4 regions of the Leisingera sp. MMG026 genome follow, and region 2 is predicted to be linked to each of the others. Evidence: riboswitches for the same ligand, from Rfam matches in the RefSeq annotation. Region 2 holds a riboswitch; each other region holds the start of a gene.
What was found. A riboswitch is a leader RNA that binds a small molecule or an ion and turns the genes downstream of it on or off. The one in region 2 is predicted to bind cobalamin.
Positions count from the first base shown of each region.

Region 1: another riboswitch for cobalamin. It lies ahead of L1069_RS15470 (ABC transporter substrate-binding protein); the one in region 2 lies ahead of L1069_RS13605 (aromatic ring-hydroxylating dioxygenase subunit alpha).
Region 3: another riboswitch for cobalamin. It lies ahead of L1069_RS13350 (DUF1636 domain-containing protein); the one in region 2 lies ahead of L1069_RS13605 (aromatic ring-hydroxylating dioxygenase subunit alpha).
Region 4: another riboswitch for cobalamin. It lies ahead of L1069_RS12520 (DUF4198 domain-containing protein); the one in region 2 lies ahead of L1069_RS13605 (aromatic ring-hydroxylating dioxygenase subunit alpha).

Region 1 covers NZ_JAKFZM010000027.1:58,442-61,644, reverse strand. Annotated here, with positions in the region: gene L1069_RS15480 (ABC transporter substrate-binding protein) at 1-8, opposite strand, end outside; gene L1069_RS15475 (DeoR/GlpR family DNA-binding transcription regulator) at 192-971, shown strand; cobalamin riboswitch at 1,175-1,368, shown strand; gene L1069_RS15470 (ABC transporter substrate-binding protein) at 1,510-2,520, shown strand; gene L1069_RS15465 (iron chelate uptake ABC transporter family permease subunit) at 2,517-3,203, shown strand, end outside.
Region 2 covers NZ_JAKFZM010000022.1:40,509-43,711, forward strand. Annotated here, with positions in the region: gene L1069_RS13600 (hybrid-cluster NAD(P)-dependent oxidoreductase) at 1-230, opposite strand, end outside; gene L1069_RS13605 (aromatic ring-hydroxylating dioxygenase subunit alpha) at 235-1,470, opposite strand; cobalamin riboswitch at 1,575-1,777, opposite strand; gene L1069_RS13610 (dihydrofolate reductase family protein) at 2,050-2,586, shown strand; gene L1069_RS13615 (TetR/AcrR family transcriptional regulator) at 2,590-3,141, shown strand.
Region 3 covers NZ_JAKFZM010000021.1:68,870-72,072, forward strand. Annotated here, with positions in the region: gene glpD (glycerol-3-phosphate dehydrogenase) at 1-847, shown strand, start outside; gene cobO (cob(I)yrinic acid a,c-diamide adenosyltransferase) at 953-1,588, opposite strand; cobalamin riboswitch at 1,639-1,842, shown strand; gene L1069_RS13350 (DUF1636 domain-containing protein) at 1,938-2,348, shown strand; gene cobW (cobalamin biosynthesis protein CobW) at 2,351-3,203, shown strand, end outside.
Region 4 covers NZ_JAKFZM010000019.1:94,517-97,719, reverse strand. Annotated here, with positions in the region: partial or broken gene L1069_RS12525 (IS3 family transposase) at 171-1,340, opposite strand; cobalamin riboswitch at 1,459-1,674, shown strand; gene L1069_RS12520 (DUF4198 domain-containing protein) at 1,815-2,600, shown strand; gene cbiM (cobalt transporter CbiM) at 2,611-3,203, shown strand, end outside.

The DNA.
Region 1 (3,203 bases), on a different contig from region 2:
TGTGGCATTTTGTGCGATTCTTGGCGTCGCCTGCTATGATGGTGCGGCGGTTGTGTCTGTCAGTCAATAAAAAACCACAATAAGCCACATTAACCTCAAAAATTAGGCGTTTTGAGGCTGTCAGCGCCGCATCAACGGCTCATGTGTTGTTTTTTGTGGCTTTCTGACGTAGCAACGCAACAGGAGGCCCAATGACCAAAAGCCGCAAGACCACCAACCAGCGTGAAGAGGAAATCCTGCGGGCGCTGCAGCAGGCGGGGGGGTCCTGCCGGGTCAGCTATCTGGCCGGCAGGCTGGGCGTGTCGAATGAAACCATCCGGCGAAACATCCGCACGCTGGAGGATGCCCAAGCGGTCCGCAAGGTGCACGGCGGGGTGCATCTGATTGAAGATGTGAACGAGCTGCCGCTGCAAAACCGGATGGATACCCACGCCTCAGAAAAGCAGCGTCTGGCCATCGAGGTGGCCAAGACCATCAGCGACGGGGATTCGGTCTTTTTGGACGTCGGTTCCACCACCGCTTATGTGGCGCAGGAGCTGCGGCAGCGGTCAAACCTCTTTGTGGTGACCAATTCCGTGCTGGTGGCCCATGCGCTTGCCTCGCGCAATAACAACCGGGTGTTTCTGGCGGGCGGCGAGCTGCGCCCGCATGACGGCGGTGCCTTCGGGGCCGAGGCGCTGGATCTGGTGCGGCGGCTGAACGTGCAGTTTGCCATTTTTTCGGCCGGGGCGATCAATGCCGAACAGGGCTTCATGCTGCATGATCTCGAAGAGGCAAATCTGGCCCGTGTCGCGGCGGCCAATGCGCAGGTCCGGATTGTTGTGGCCGATCATGACAAGTTCAACAAGCGCGCGCCGGTGTCGGTCGGCAAGGATACCAAATTCGAAGTCTTCTATACGGACGCGCAGCCGCCGCAGGCCGTCAAGGACATGCTCAAGGCGATGGATACCGATCTGATCGTGGTCGAGTAACGGAGCTGCGATATGGTTCAGGACAGTTTGCAGCCACGCTTTTGCGGCTGCGGCCGATGGGTGTCCCATCCCTGGAGCAGCTTGTGCTGGAATTTTCCATCTGGCCGTGGCTTGGGAAACCGTCGTCCATAGGCTGCCTGCTGTGCCCGGTTCGCAGAATTTCTGCTGCAAAGTAACTTTTTCTTGCCGCAGCGAAAGGGATGGGCTACCCGCGCTTTACCGGTCCCGAAAGGGCTAAGAGGGAATCCGCGGTGCCTGCCGGCGCCAAACGGAACTGCCCCCGCAACTGTAGGCGGCGAGAGCTGTGCCATGACGTCACTGGGCCAAAACGGTCCGGGAAGACGGCACAGTCATTGACCCGCCAGTCAGGAGACCTGCCGGTGAAAACCGAAAGACACCGGGCGGGGTTGTCCGGGGAGGTTGCCGGTAAGATGCGCCGCCGTTTTCCGGTGCCGCAAGCGGGGGGCAGACCCTCAGCCTTACCGGTCAATGCCCTTTCACCCGTTCTCCGGTCATTGACACATGGAGATCGAATATCATGTTTTTGCGTTCCGGCCTGATCGGCCTTTCCTTCATCGCTGCCGCACAGGCTGCGGCGGCCAGCGAAACCTTTCCGCTGACCATTGAAAACTGCGGCCAGTCGGTCACATTCAAGGCGCCGGCAGCGTCTTCGGTGACGGTTGGCCAGGCGGCGACCGAAGTGCTTTACGCGCTGGGGCTGGGCGATAAGGTGCTGGGCACCTCGGTCTGGTTCAATGACGTGCTGCCCGAATACGCAGACCTGAATGCCAAGGTGGAACGCCTGGCCGACAACGATCCGAGCTTTGAAAGCGTCGTGGCCAAACGCCCCGGCCTGGTGGCGGCGCAGTACGAATGGCACGTCGGCCCCGAAGGTGTTGTTGCCAAGCGCGAGCAGTTTCATGATCTGGGCATCCCGACCTATGTGATGCCCGCCGATTGCGTCGGCAAGGACAACACGACCGGCGGCGACGGCACCCGCACGCAGATGTTCACCACCGGCAGCTTGTACCAGGGGATCGAGGAACTGGCGGCGATCTTTGGCGAAGCCGATAAGGGCGCCGAGCTGGTCGCCGAATATAAGGCCCGCGAGGCGGCAGCTGTTGCCAAGGCGCAGAAGGTCGCACTGGAAGATGCTTCCGCTGTGTTCTGGTTCTCTTCGCCGGAAATGGAAAGCGATCCGTTTGTGGCAGGCGAGAAGGGCGCGCCGGGCTACATGATGCAGCAGCTGGGGCTGCGCAATGTTATTGAGACCGACGAGGAATGGCCGACGGTCGGCTGGGAGACCATCGCCAAGGCCAATCCGACGGTGATTGTGATTGCCCGTATGGACCGCCGCCGCTTTGCCGCGGATGACTTCGAGAAAAAGCTGGACTTCCTGCGCAATGATCCGGTGGCGAGCCAGATGGATGCAGTCAAAAACAACCGCATCGTTGTGATGGACGCCCAGGCGATGGATGCCACCATCCGTGCCATTCCGGCGCTGGAGGATCTGGCTGCTGAACTCAGCGTGATCGGCACCAGCCAGTGAGTGCAGCCGCTGCAATCACATGGCAGGGCGTCAAGGGCGCGTGCCTGGCCTTGCCGGTGCTGGTTGCAGCGGTTCTGGCAGGCGCAATGATCGGGGAAACCGCGCTTGCGCCTGACCTTGTCCTGTCTGTTCTGGCCAATAAACTGGCCGGGGCAGGGCTGCCGGTTGATCCGATAGATCAAGGCATTGTCTGGAGTTACCGGCTGCCGCGGGCGCTGGTGGCGGGGGCCTGCGGGGCGGCGCTGGCGGTGGCGGGCGTGGTGCTGCAGGCCCTGCTGCGCAATGCGCTGGCGGATCCCTATATCCTGGGCATTTCCGCCGGCGCCTCGACCGGGGCGGTTGCGGTGACCATTGCAGGGCTTGGCGGCGGTGCGCTGTCGTTGTCCTTTGGCGCTTTTAACGGCGCGCTGCTGGCCTTTGGCTTTGTTGCTGTTCTGGCCCGGGCCGCCGGAGCAGGCGGCAGCCGCGCTGCGGCAGCGCAGATCGTGCTGGCGGGCATCGCAGGCTCGCAGCTGTTCAACGCGCTGACTGCTTTTATCATCGCAAAGTCCGCCAACGCCGATCAGGCCCGCGGCATCATGTTCTGGCTGATGGGCAATATGGGCGGGGTGCGCTGGCCGGATGTGTGGCTGGCAGTGCCGCTGGCGCTGGCGGGCTGGGTCGTCTGCCGGTTCCATGCGCGG
Region 2 (3,203 bases):
GAGGGCGACGAGCTGATGGTGTAGGTGCGCCAGACTGTCCCTTCCGGCACCGGCAGCTCCAGCGTCAGGAACTGGCCCGGCTGGTACTTGAACCACGCGCCCGACGGCGCGCGGAAGCTGAAGGTGGCGGTGTTCGGCGCTTCCGGAACAACCGAGACGCATTCCAGCATCTCGTCGTCCTTCCACGCCAGGGTTTCGTCCAATGTCTCAAAATTGGCCTGCAATCCCATAATCTTACTCCGCCGCAATCAGATGGCGGCCGGTCAGCGCGCGGGTCAGGTGTTCAGCATACCAGTTGGAGAACTGGATGACGCCGCTTTCCTGCACCTCGGAATAGGGACCGGGTTCATAGGCGGGGGAGTTGATGCCTTGCTGGTTGTCTTCGACCACAATGCGATCCTCGTCATTGGTCGCCATCCAGACCTCGGTCAGGCGCTTGATGTCGTAATCCTGGCCCTCGACCGCATCCTTGTGCACCAGCCATTTGGTAGTGACTTCGGTTTCGGTCGGGCTGATCGGAGTGACCCGGAACACGAGGGAGTGATCCGGCAGGAAGTGGTTCCAGGTGGTCGGATAGTGGAACTTCAGCAGCGTGCCGGCATCAGCAAAGGGCACCCGGCCCAGCGGCTTGGCCACTGCCGCCTTGCCGTCCATGGTGTAGCTTTCCGCGCCCTCATTCAGCGGCATCCGCGCCAGCCGGTGCTGGCCGCGCGCATCCATGCGGAACTGCGCCGGGCAACCTGCCGCTTCAATCCGGTCAAAGTGCTTTTGCAGATGCGGCGGGGTCTCGCCGCCCTCTACGCCAGTGACCGAAGGGTCCTCGGGGAAGGTCCGGCACAGCGACGGGTGGTTGCCGCCGCAGTGGTAGCACTCGCGGTTGTTCTCCCAGACCAGCTTCCAGTTGCCGTTCTCGATGATCGAGCTTTCAAAGGCCACCTTGGCATTGCCCAGATCATGCGGCTCCAGGTAGGGGCGGGCGACGTCGGCGAAGGCGTCGAAGTCCGGCGCCTCATCCGCCAGGCAGATGTAGATCAGCCCGGCCAGGTCGCGGCAATGCACCGGCTTCAGCCCGTGTTTCGAGGCATCGAAATCCGGCCCCATGTCACGCGCCCACAGCAGTTTGCCGTCCAGCTCGTAGGTCCACTGGTGGTAAGGGCAGACCAGCTTGGGCGAATTGCCCTTTTTCGCCTTGCACACAACCGAACCGCGGTGGCGGCAGGCGTTGTGGAAAGCACGCACTTCGCCATCAGTGCCGCGCACGATAATGACGTTATAGGCCCCCACCTGATGGGTCACATAATTGCCCGGTTTCGGCACTTCGCAGGCGGGAATGGCAAACAGCCACTCGCGGTAGAAGATCTGCCGCATGTCCAGATCCAAAACACCCGGATCGGTGTAGAACGCCTGTTCCAGAGAATAGTTTTTCTGCCGCGCCATCAGCTTGGCCAGAATTTCGCTGTCGTGAAGCATCTGCTTCTCTCCTCTGCCGCATCCCCGCGGCGTGTTGGCTTGGGTGCAGGCATAGGCAAAGGGATTGCGGACACGCGCCGCAACCGCCCCGCCGCCGTCCGCGGTTGACGTTTTCATGGCAAGGCTGGTTTCCGGACTGTCCCGGGGCCGCTTTGGCGGCGGGGCCTGGCACCTTCCCGAAGCCATTGGCTTCAGTGGTTGTTTGCCATGCCTTGCCCGGGGTCACCGTTGCGGGGGCAGTGCCGGAGTTTCACCAGCTTCCCAATTCTCCGCCCCGAAGGACGGCACCTTGCTATCTGCGGTATTGCCCGAAAAATTTCCCGCCATCGGAAACAAAACCGACCCGGCGAAACCGGAATAAGACATGCAGGTTTGCCGCGCCGGGCGGGACAGGGATGTCCAGAAACTCAAACCGGCATCCGCCAGCCCGTTTGCGGCAAGCGCTTATCTTTCATGCGGTTACCCGCGGCTGATCCCACCGAATCGATTCGCACGCAGTGAATCTTGCGCCAGCCCCTTGGAACGCGGCATGCGCTTAATTATATGCTGTATAATTAAACGCATGCACAGGAGAACCCGATGACCACCGGCCACGTCTTCATCGCCACCAGCCTCGACGGCTTTGTGGCCCGCCAGGACCATTCTCTGGATTGGCTGCACAAACAGCCTGTTGCCGAAGATGACGATGGCGGCTTTGCCGCCTTCATGGACAGCGTCGACGGGCTGGTCATGGGAACCGGATCGTTCCGCACCCTGCTCGGGTTCGGCCAATGGCCCTACAGCAAACCTGTTGTGGTCCTCAGCAGCAGCCTGACCGAACAGGACATTCCCGAGGAGCTGAAGGACAAGGTGCGCCTCAGCACCGCCGCGCCCGCAGACCTTATGCAGGAGCTGCAAGAAGAGGGCTGGACCCGCGCCTATATCGACGGCGGACGGATGGTGCAGTCCTTCCTGCGCCAGGGGCTTATCGCCGATCTGACCATCACAACGGTCCCGATTCTGATCGGCAGCGGCATTCCGCTGTTCGGCAGCCTGGACCGGGACATCGACCTCCAGGCGGCAAGCTCCCGCATCCTGCCCACCGGCATGGTCCAGACCACGTTCCGGGTAGCCTGACCAATGCCCCCGCGCATGGGCCGCCCGCCCAGGGGCAGCCGGACCCTCAGCAAGGATGATGTGCTGAAAACGGCCCTGCAGCTGCTCGATGAGGGCGGCAGCAAGGCCCTCACATTCAAAGCACTGGCAAAGGCGCTTGGCGTCACCCCGATGGCCGTTGCCCATCACGCCGGAACCAAGGACGAGATGATTGCATCCCTCGTCGCCATTGCGTTTGCAGGTTCAGACACCCCGTCAGAAGCGGCAACGCCCAAACTGCGGCTGCGCGATCTGATGACCCGCTATTGCGCCCAGGTGACCAAGCATCCGGAGCTTGCAAAGTGCATCCTGGAAAACCCGGCCCAGATCGGCCCCTCCCTGACCGGGCTGACCCGGCTGATCGAGGCGGAAATCACCGCCGCAGACCTATCTGGCGCAGAGGCCCGCACCATTCTCTGCCTGCTGGTGGATTACACACACGGTTTCGCCTTTGCTGCCGCCGCGGCACCACGCGGGGCGCTTTCGGCTGGCGATTTCACCCCGGCGCTGGACTGGGTCCTCGACCGTATCGAGTAAAAAAAAGCGGGCCCGTTCAGGCCCGCGCATCCGTTTGCATGTTTCAGAGCCGCCCGGTCCGC
Region 3 (3,203 bases), on a different contig from region 2:
GAAACTGGGCCAGAACAGCCGCGAAAACGTCCGCCTGGTGCGCGGCAGCCATATCGTGGTGCCGAAATTGTTCGACCATGGCTGCTGCTACTTTTTCCAGGGCACCGACGGGCGGATCATCTTTGCGATTCCATACGAGACGGATTTCACCCTGATCGGCACAACGGACGCCGACCATCCCGATCCGGAAACCAAACCGCACTGCACCGAGGCCGAGCAGGACTATCTGGTTGATTTCGCATCGCAATACTTCGAACAGCCGCTCAGCCGCGAAGACATCGTCTGGACCTATTCCGGCGTGCGCCCGCTCTATGACGACGGCGCCAGCTCGGCCACTGCGGCCACCCGCGAATATGTGCTGACGCTGGACCGCGCGCAGGCGCCGCTGCTGAATGTCTTTGGCGGCAAGATCACCACCTACCGCAAGCTGGCCGAGGCCGCGCTGGCGAAAATCGGCGATGTGTTCCCGCAAGTGCCGTCTGACTGGACCGCAGGCGTGGCCCTGCCCGGTGGTGATTTTGCAGTGGCGGATGTTGAGACGCTGAAAACGAAACTGGCGGCAGACTATCCGTTCCTGACGCCCTATTGGACCGCCCGGATGATCCGCGCTTACGGCACCGAAGCCTGGGACGTGCTCGGGGACGCCAAATCCGCCGGTGATCTGGGGCGGGATTTTGGCGCAACCATCACCGCGCAGGAACTCGACTGGGCGATAGCCCGCGAATGGGTGCGGTCAGGCGACGACTACCTGTGGCGGCGCACCAAGCTGGGCCTGCGGCTGGACAAGGCGCAGCGCGCGGCAGTGGATGCCTATATCAGCAAGAAAGCCGCCAGGCTGGCGGCTTAGAGCTAAGGGACGGGCCAACCCGAAGGGAGGCGCAATCGCGCCGCCCCGTGGGGGCGGGTTGGCGCGGCCCGGCCTATCGGCCGGGCGGGACATTCTGAAAGCGTCTTAAAACTCCACGCCCTTCTGCGCCTTCACACCGGCGCGGAACGGGTGTTTGACCTGCCCCATCTCGGTCACCAGATCGGCAATCTCGATCAGCTCTTCCTTGGCGTTGCGCCCGGTCAGCACCACATGAGTCATCGGCGGCTTCTGCTCCACCAGGAACTCCAGCACTTCTTCGAGGTCCAGATAGTCATAGCGCAGCGCAATGTTGATCTCGTCCAGCAGCACCATGGTGTTGCGCTCATCCAGAATCATCTCCTTGGCCTTTTCCCAGCCCTTCTGCGCGGCGGCAATGTCGCGGGCCTTGTCCTGGGTCTCCCAGGTAAAGCCTTCGCCCATTGCGTAGAACTGGCACCGATCGCTGAAATTCTCCTCGATCAATGTCCGCTCGCCGGTCTGCCAGGCGCCCTTAATGAACTGCACCACAGCGGACGGCATCCCATGCGCGATGCAGCGCATGATCATCCCGAACCCCGACGAAGATTTGCCCTTGCCCGGCCCGGTGTGGACGATAATCAGGCCCTTTTCGCCCTCCTTGGTCTTCATCATCCGGTCGCGCGCGGCCTTTTTCTTGGCCATCTTGGACGTATGACGGGCGGCTTCTTCTTCTGAGATGCCGGTTTCAGACTTTTCGCTCATTGGGGCTCTCCAGCTGTTTGACCCATGTCTTGACAAAGAAGGGCACGATAGCGCAAGGGGGTTCAGCTGGTTCCTGTGAAAACAGGCGAAGAGGGAATGTGAAGGCTTTCGGGCCGAAGCACAGCCGCCCCCGCGACCGTGACCGGATGAGGCCGCCATGCCACTGGGTGATCCCCGGGAAGGCAGGATGGCCGGCAAGGCGCACGCCTTGGCATCCGCAAGCCGGGAGACCTGCCAGCGAAGGAGAGATCAACGGGCAGACGGGGTGTTCTGCGACCGGGTAAGGGGCTCGCACGACTGGCCCCTTTTCGGCCATCCCGCACGCCCTGCCGCGACAGGAGACGCGCCAATGGCTGACGACATGGCAGGCCAATCTGCCAGCACCCCGGGACCGGTCACCCTGACCGTTTGCCTCACCTGCCGCCGCGAGGGCGCCGACCCCGAGGCAGCACGCCCCGGCGCCATCCTGCATGCAGCCTTGGAAGAAGCCGGAATGCCCGAAGGCGTCCGTCTGCGTGGCGTCGAATGCCTGTCGTCGTGCAAGCGCGGCTGCGCTGTTGCGCTGATCGGCGGCGAAGAACGCTGGACTTATGTCTACGGCGACCTCGACCCGGACCAGCATGTCCCCGAAATTCTGGAAGGTGCTGCGGCTTATGCCGGCACCGCTGATGGCGTCGTGCCGTGGCGCCAGCGCCCGCAGACCTTCCGCAAACAATCCGTTGCCCGCATCCCGCCGGCCAAGTTCTTCTCCGAGGAGTAATCATGAGCGATCTCAACAAGATCCCCGTCACCGTCATCACCGGTTTTCTGGGCGCAGGCAAGACCACGCTGATCCGCCACCTGATGCAGAACCCGCAGGGTAAGCGCCTGGCCGTGGTGGTGAACGAATTCGGCACTGCCGGCGTGGACGGCGACATCCTGAAATCCTGCGCCGATGACAACTGCCCGGCGGAAAACATCATGGAGCTGGCCAACGGCTGCATCTGCTGCACCGTGGCCGATGACTTCATCCCCACCATCGAACAGCTGATGGCCCTGCCCGAAAAACCCGACCATATCGTGATTGAGACCTCCGGCCTAGCCCTGCCGAAACCGCTCTTGAAAGCGTTTGACTGGCCCGCCATCCGCTCCCGCATCACCGTCGACGGCGTAATTGCCCTGGCGGACGCCGAGGCGGTCGCCAAAGGCCAGTTCGCCCCCGATCTGGACGCCGTGCAGGCCCAGCGCGAGGCGGATGACAGCATCGACCACGAAACCCCGCTCAGCGAAGTCTTCGAGGATCAGATCTCCTGCGCTGACATCGTGCTGTTGTCCAAGGCCGATCTGGCCGGCGACGCAGGCGTCGAGAAGGCCCGTGCCGTGATCGAGGCCGAGGCACCCCGCAAGCTGCCGATCCTGCCGATGAGCGAAGGCGTCATCGATCCGCGCATCATCCTGGGTCTGGGTGCTGCTGCCGAAGACGATCTGGACGCCCGCCCCAGCCACCACGACGGCCACCACGACCACGAGCATGACGATTTTGAAAGCATCGTTGTCGAAATGGGCGAAGTCTCCGACCCCGAAGCGCTGCAGAATGCCATCGTGAAACTCGCCCGCGAGCGCAACATCCTGCGCG
Region 4 (3,203 bases), on a different contig from region 2:
CGTGTCCGCGCCTTCCGCACCCGCCGCAAGCCGCAAGAGACCGGCCAGATCCCCCTCCAGCGTCAGATCCAGGCCAGCGCCCGCCGACGCAGGCGTCAGCACGATCCGCTCCACCAATGCGCGCAGTGACTCTGGACCTGTCGCGGTTTCGTGCCGCCCCAGGTGCTCGTTTAAGCCACTTTCCGTTCGAACGCGACTGGGCTTTTCCAGCCTAAGGCAGAGTGCCGTCGGCGCGGATTGTAGAGGCCGTTTATGTAGTTAAAGATCGCCATCTCCGCTGTCCGTCGCGTTGGCCATGACCTTCGCCAGATCAGCTCTGCCTTGATCGTCTTGAAGAAGGTCTCGACGGCCGCATTGTCATAGCAATTTCCTTTGCCGCTCATCCACTGCCCCGGCAGTGCATGTTTACATGCATGAGAGGGGGACACGCTGAACCCGTGTTGTCGCAGGATTTTCTGATAGTCATGAGCACAGTATTGCGATCCACGATCCGTATGATGAATGCAGCCCATAGGCGGTGATCTGAAGGCTATAGCCATGTTCAGCGCCCGGATCGCCAAGTCCCGCTTCATCCGATTGCTGATGGCCCAACCGATGACCCGCCGAGAATGCAGGTCCAGGATGACAGCGAGGTATAGCCAACCCTCACGGGTCCAGACGTAACTGATATCGCCAGCCCACTTTTTGGTTTGGTTGGTCGGCAATGAAGTTCCGATCCAGCAGATTGGGTGCGATGTTGAACTTGTGGTCGCTATCCGTCGTGGCCTTGTGTTTGCGGGTCCTAACAATGGATATGCCGTTCTGTCGCATCAATCTGCCCACACGCCGATGCCCAACATTCAGGCCGATCTCCTTCAGCTCTTCAGTCATGCGTGGCCGACCATAGCTGCCCAGGCTGACACGCGATTGCTCCTTGATGTGGGCCAATGTCACCAGATCAGATCTCTGCCTGCGACTGGCAGGGCGGCTGCGGAATGCACGCAAACCACGCGCACTCACGTCCATTACCTTACACAAGCGTGCTGTTGGAAACTGATTTCGGTGTTCTTCAATGAACTTAAACCTCACGGCTTTTGGCTCGCGAAGAACACCGTGGCCTTTTTTAAGATTTCCCTTTCCTCCTTATGAATGCGGTTCTCGCGCCGAAGCCGATCATTCTCTTTGGCAAGGCTCAAATCCTCCTTCGACACTACACCGGTGTCTCGGTGTGCCGTGATCCATTTGTCAAACGTTGACAGGCCAACATCAAGATCATCAGCAACCTGCTTGCGTGTAAGTGCGCTGGTCAGCGCTATGAGCACCGCATCAGCTCGGAATTCGTCCGTCCGTTTCGTGCCCATACTTCGTCTCCTTTGGTGCAGTAAATGCTATCAAAGGGGCGGCATCAAACCGCGACAGGTCCACTCATTCGGCAATTGAACAGAAGACGGGAAGCTTGACTCAGTAAAATGGTTTTGCCATTCAGCAAGTGTGACCGGTTCCGCGAGTGTTTCAATGCGCAGCGGAAGAAATAGGGAACACGGTGCGGCGTACCCATTAGGGACCAAATCCGTGACTGCCCCCGCAACTGTGAGCGGTGAGTGACGCTGAACATGCCACTGGGATCTTTCCCGGGAAGGCCAGCCGAACCAAGACCCGCGAGTCAGGAGACCTGCCGGACACAGGGCAAAGACTTCGCTAGCGGAGTGTCTGCCCTTTTCCACCGGACGCCGGGGTGCGCGTCTGGCGCGGCTGCCGTTCAGGCTTCTCCGTGCCACTCTCCCCGTTGTTCATTCCTGATTGCAGGTGCGCCTGTGTCGTCGAATGAGGACGAAATGAAACTGAATTATCTGGCTGCAGCTCTGGCCATATCCCTGCCGGTCACCGCATCGGCGCATTTCCAGCTGAACTACACTGAAAACGTGCTGATCGGGAAGCCCGGCGATGTGCCGATGGGGCTGGTGTTCTGGCACCCGCTGGAAAACGGCCATGTGATGGACATGGGCAAACCTGAAGAATTTTTTATGGTTCACAAGGGCGAAAAGGTTGATCTTTCGGACCGCTTGGAACCGGCCACATTCAAGGGCGCGGAGAACGAAGCCGCCGCCTACAGGGCGTCGGTTCCGGTCAAGCGCTCGGGCGACTATGTGGTGGTGACTGTGCCCGCGCCCTATTATGAGGAAAGCGAAGACATCTATATTCAGCAGATTTCCAAAGTCGTGCTGAACCGCAACACCCTGCCCACCGATTGGGATCAGCCGGTGGGCCTGGAAACCGAGATCCTGCCGTTGAACAAGCCCTATAACGTCATTGTCGGCTCTACCTTCTCAGGTCAGGTGCTGGCGGATGGCAAGCCGGTTCCTGGTGCCGAAATCGAGGTTGAATTCATGGCATCAGAGCCTGACCTTGCGGCCTTTTCCACAACCAACCCGACGGTTCAGCCGATGTCCGGCGGCGCCATCGTTGCGATTGCAGACCAGAATGGCGTCTTTTCCTTTGGCATTCCGAAAGCGGGCCACTGGGGCTTTGCTGCTCTCGGCTCCGGCCCGGCGACTGAGCATGACGGCAAGGAACTCAGCCAGGACGCTGTGTTGTGGATCCACGCTGAAGAGCTGAAGTGAGAATAGCACCATGCATATCGTAGACGGCGCATTGTCGAATCCGGTTGTGATCGGCGGCGCGGTTGCCGCCGTCGGCGGTATCGCCATGGGGCTGCGGAGCCTGCCGCTGGAACGTATTCCGGCGGCGGGGGTTCTTTCGGCCAGTTTCTTTGTGGCCTCCCTGATCCATGTCCCGATCGGGCCGAGTTCGGTTCACCTGATCCTGAACGGGCTTGCGGGGCTGGTTCTGGGCTGGGCGGCCTTTCCGGCCCTGTTTGTCGGCCTCTTGCTGCAGGCGGTGTTCTTTGGCTTTGGCGGGCTGACCGTGCTGGGCGTGAACGCCGTGAACATCGCCCTGCCTGCAGTTCTGGTCGGGCTGATTTTCCGACCGCTGGTGGCCCGCGGCTCGCCTCTGCAGGGCGCCATCTGGGGCGGTATCGGCGGCGGCGCGGCCATTGCTGCCACAACACTTGCTGTTGCAGTCTCGCTGATGTTGTCCGGCGATGAGTTTGTCCTGGCAGCGAAACTGGTGTTCTTTTCCCATATCCCGGTGGTGATCATCGAAGCGCTTTTGTCCGGTGCTGCCATTTTCCTGGCGCGGCGTGTGAAGCCCGAGCTGTTTTT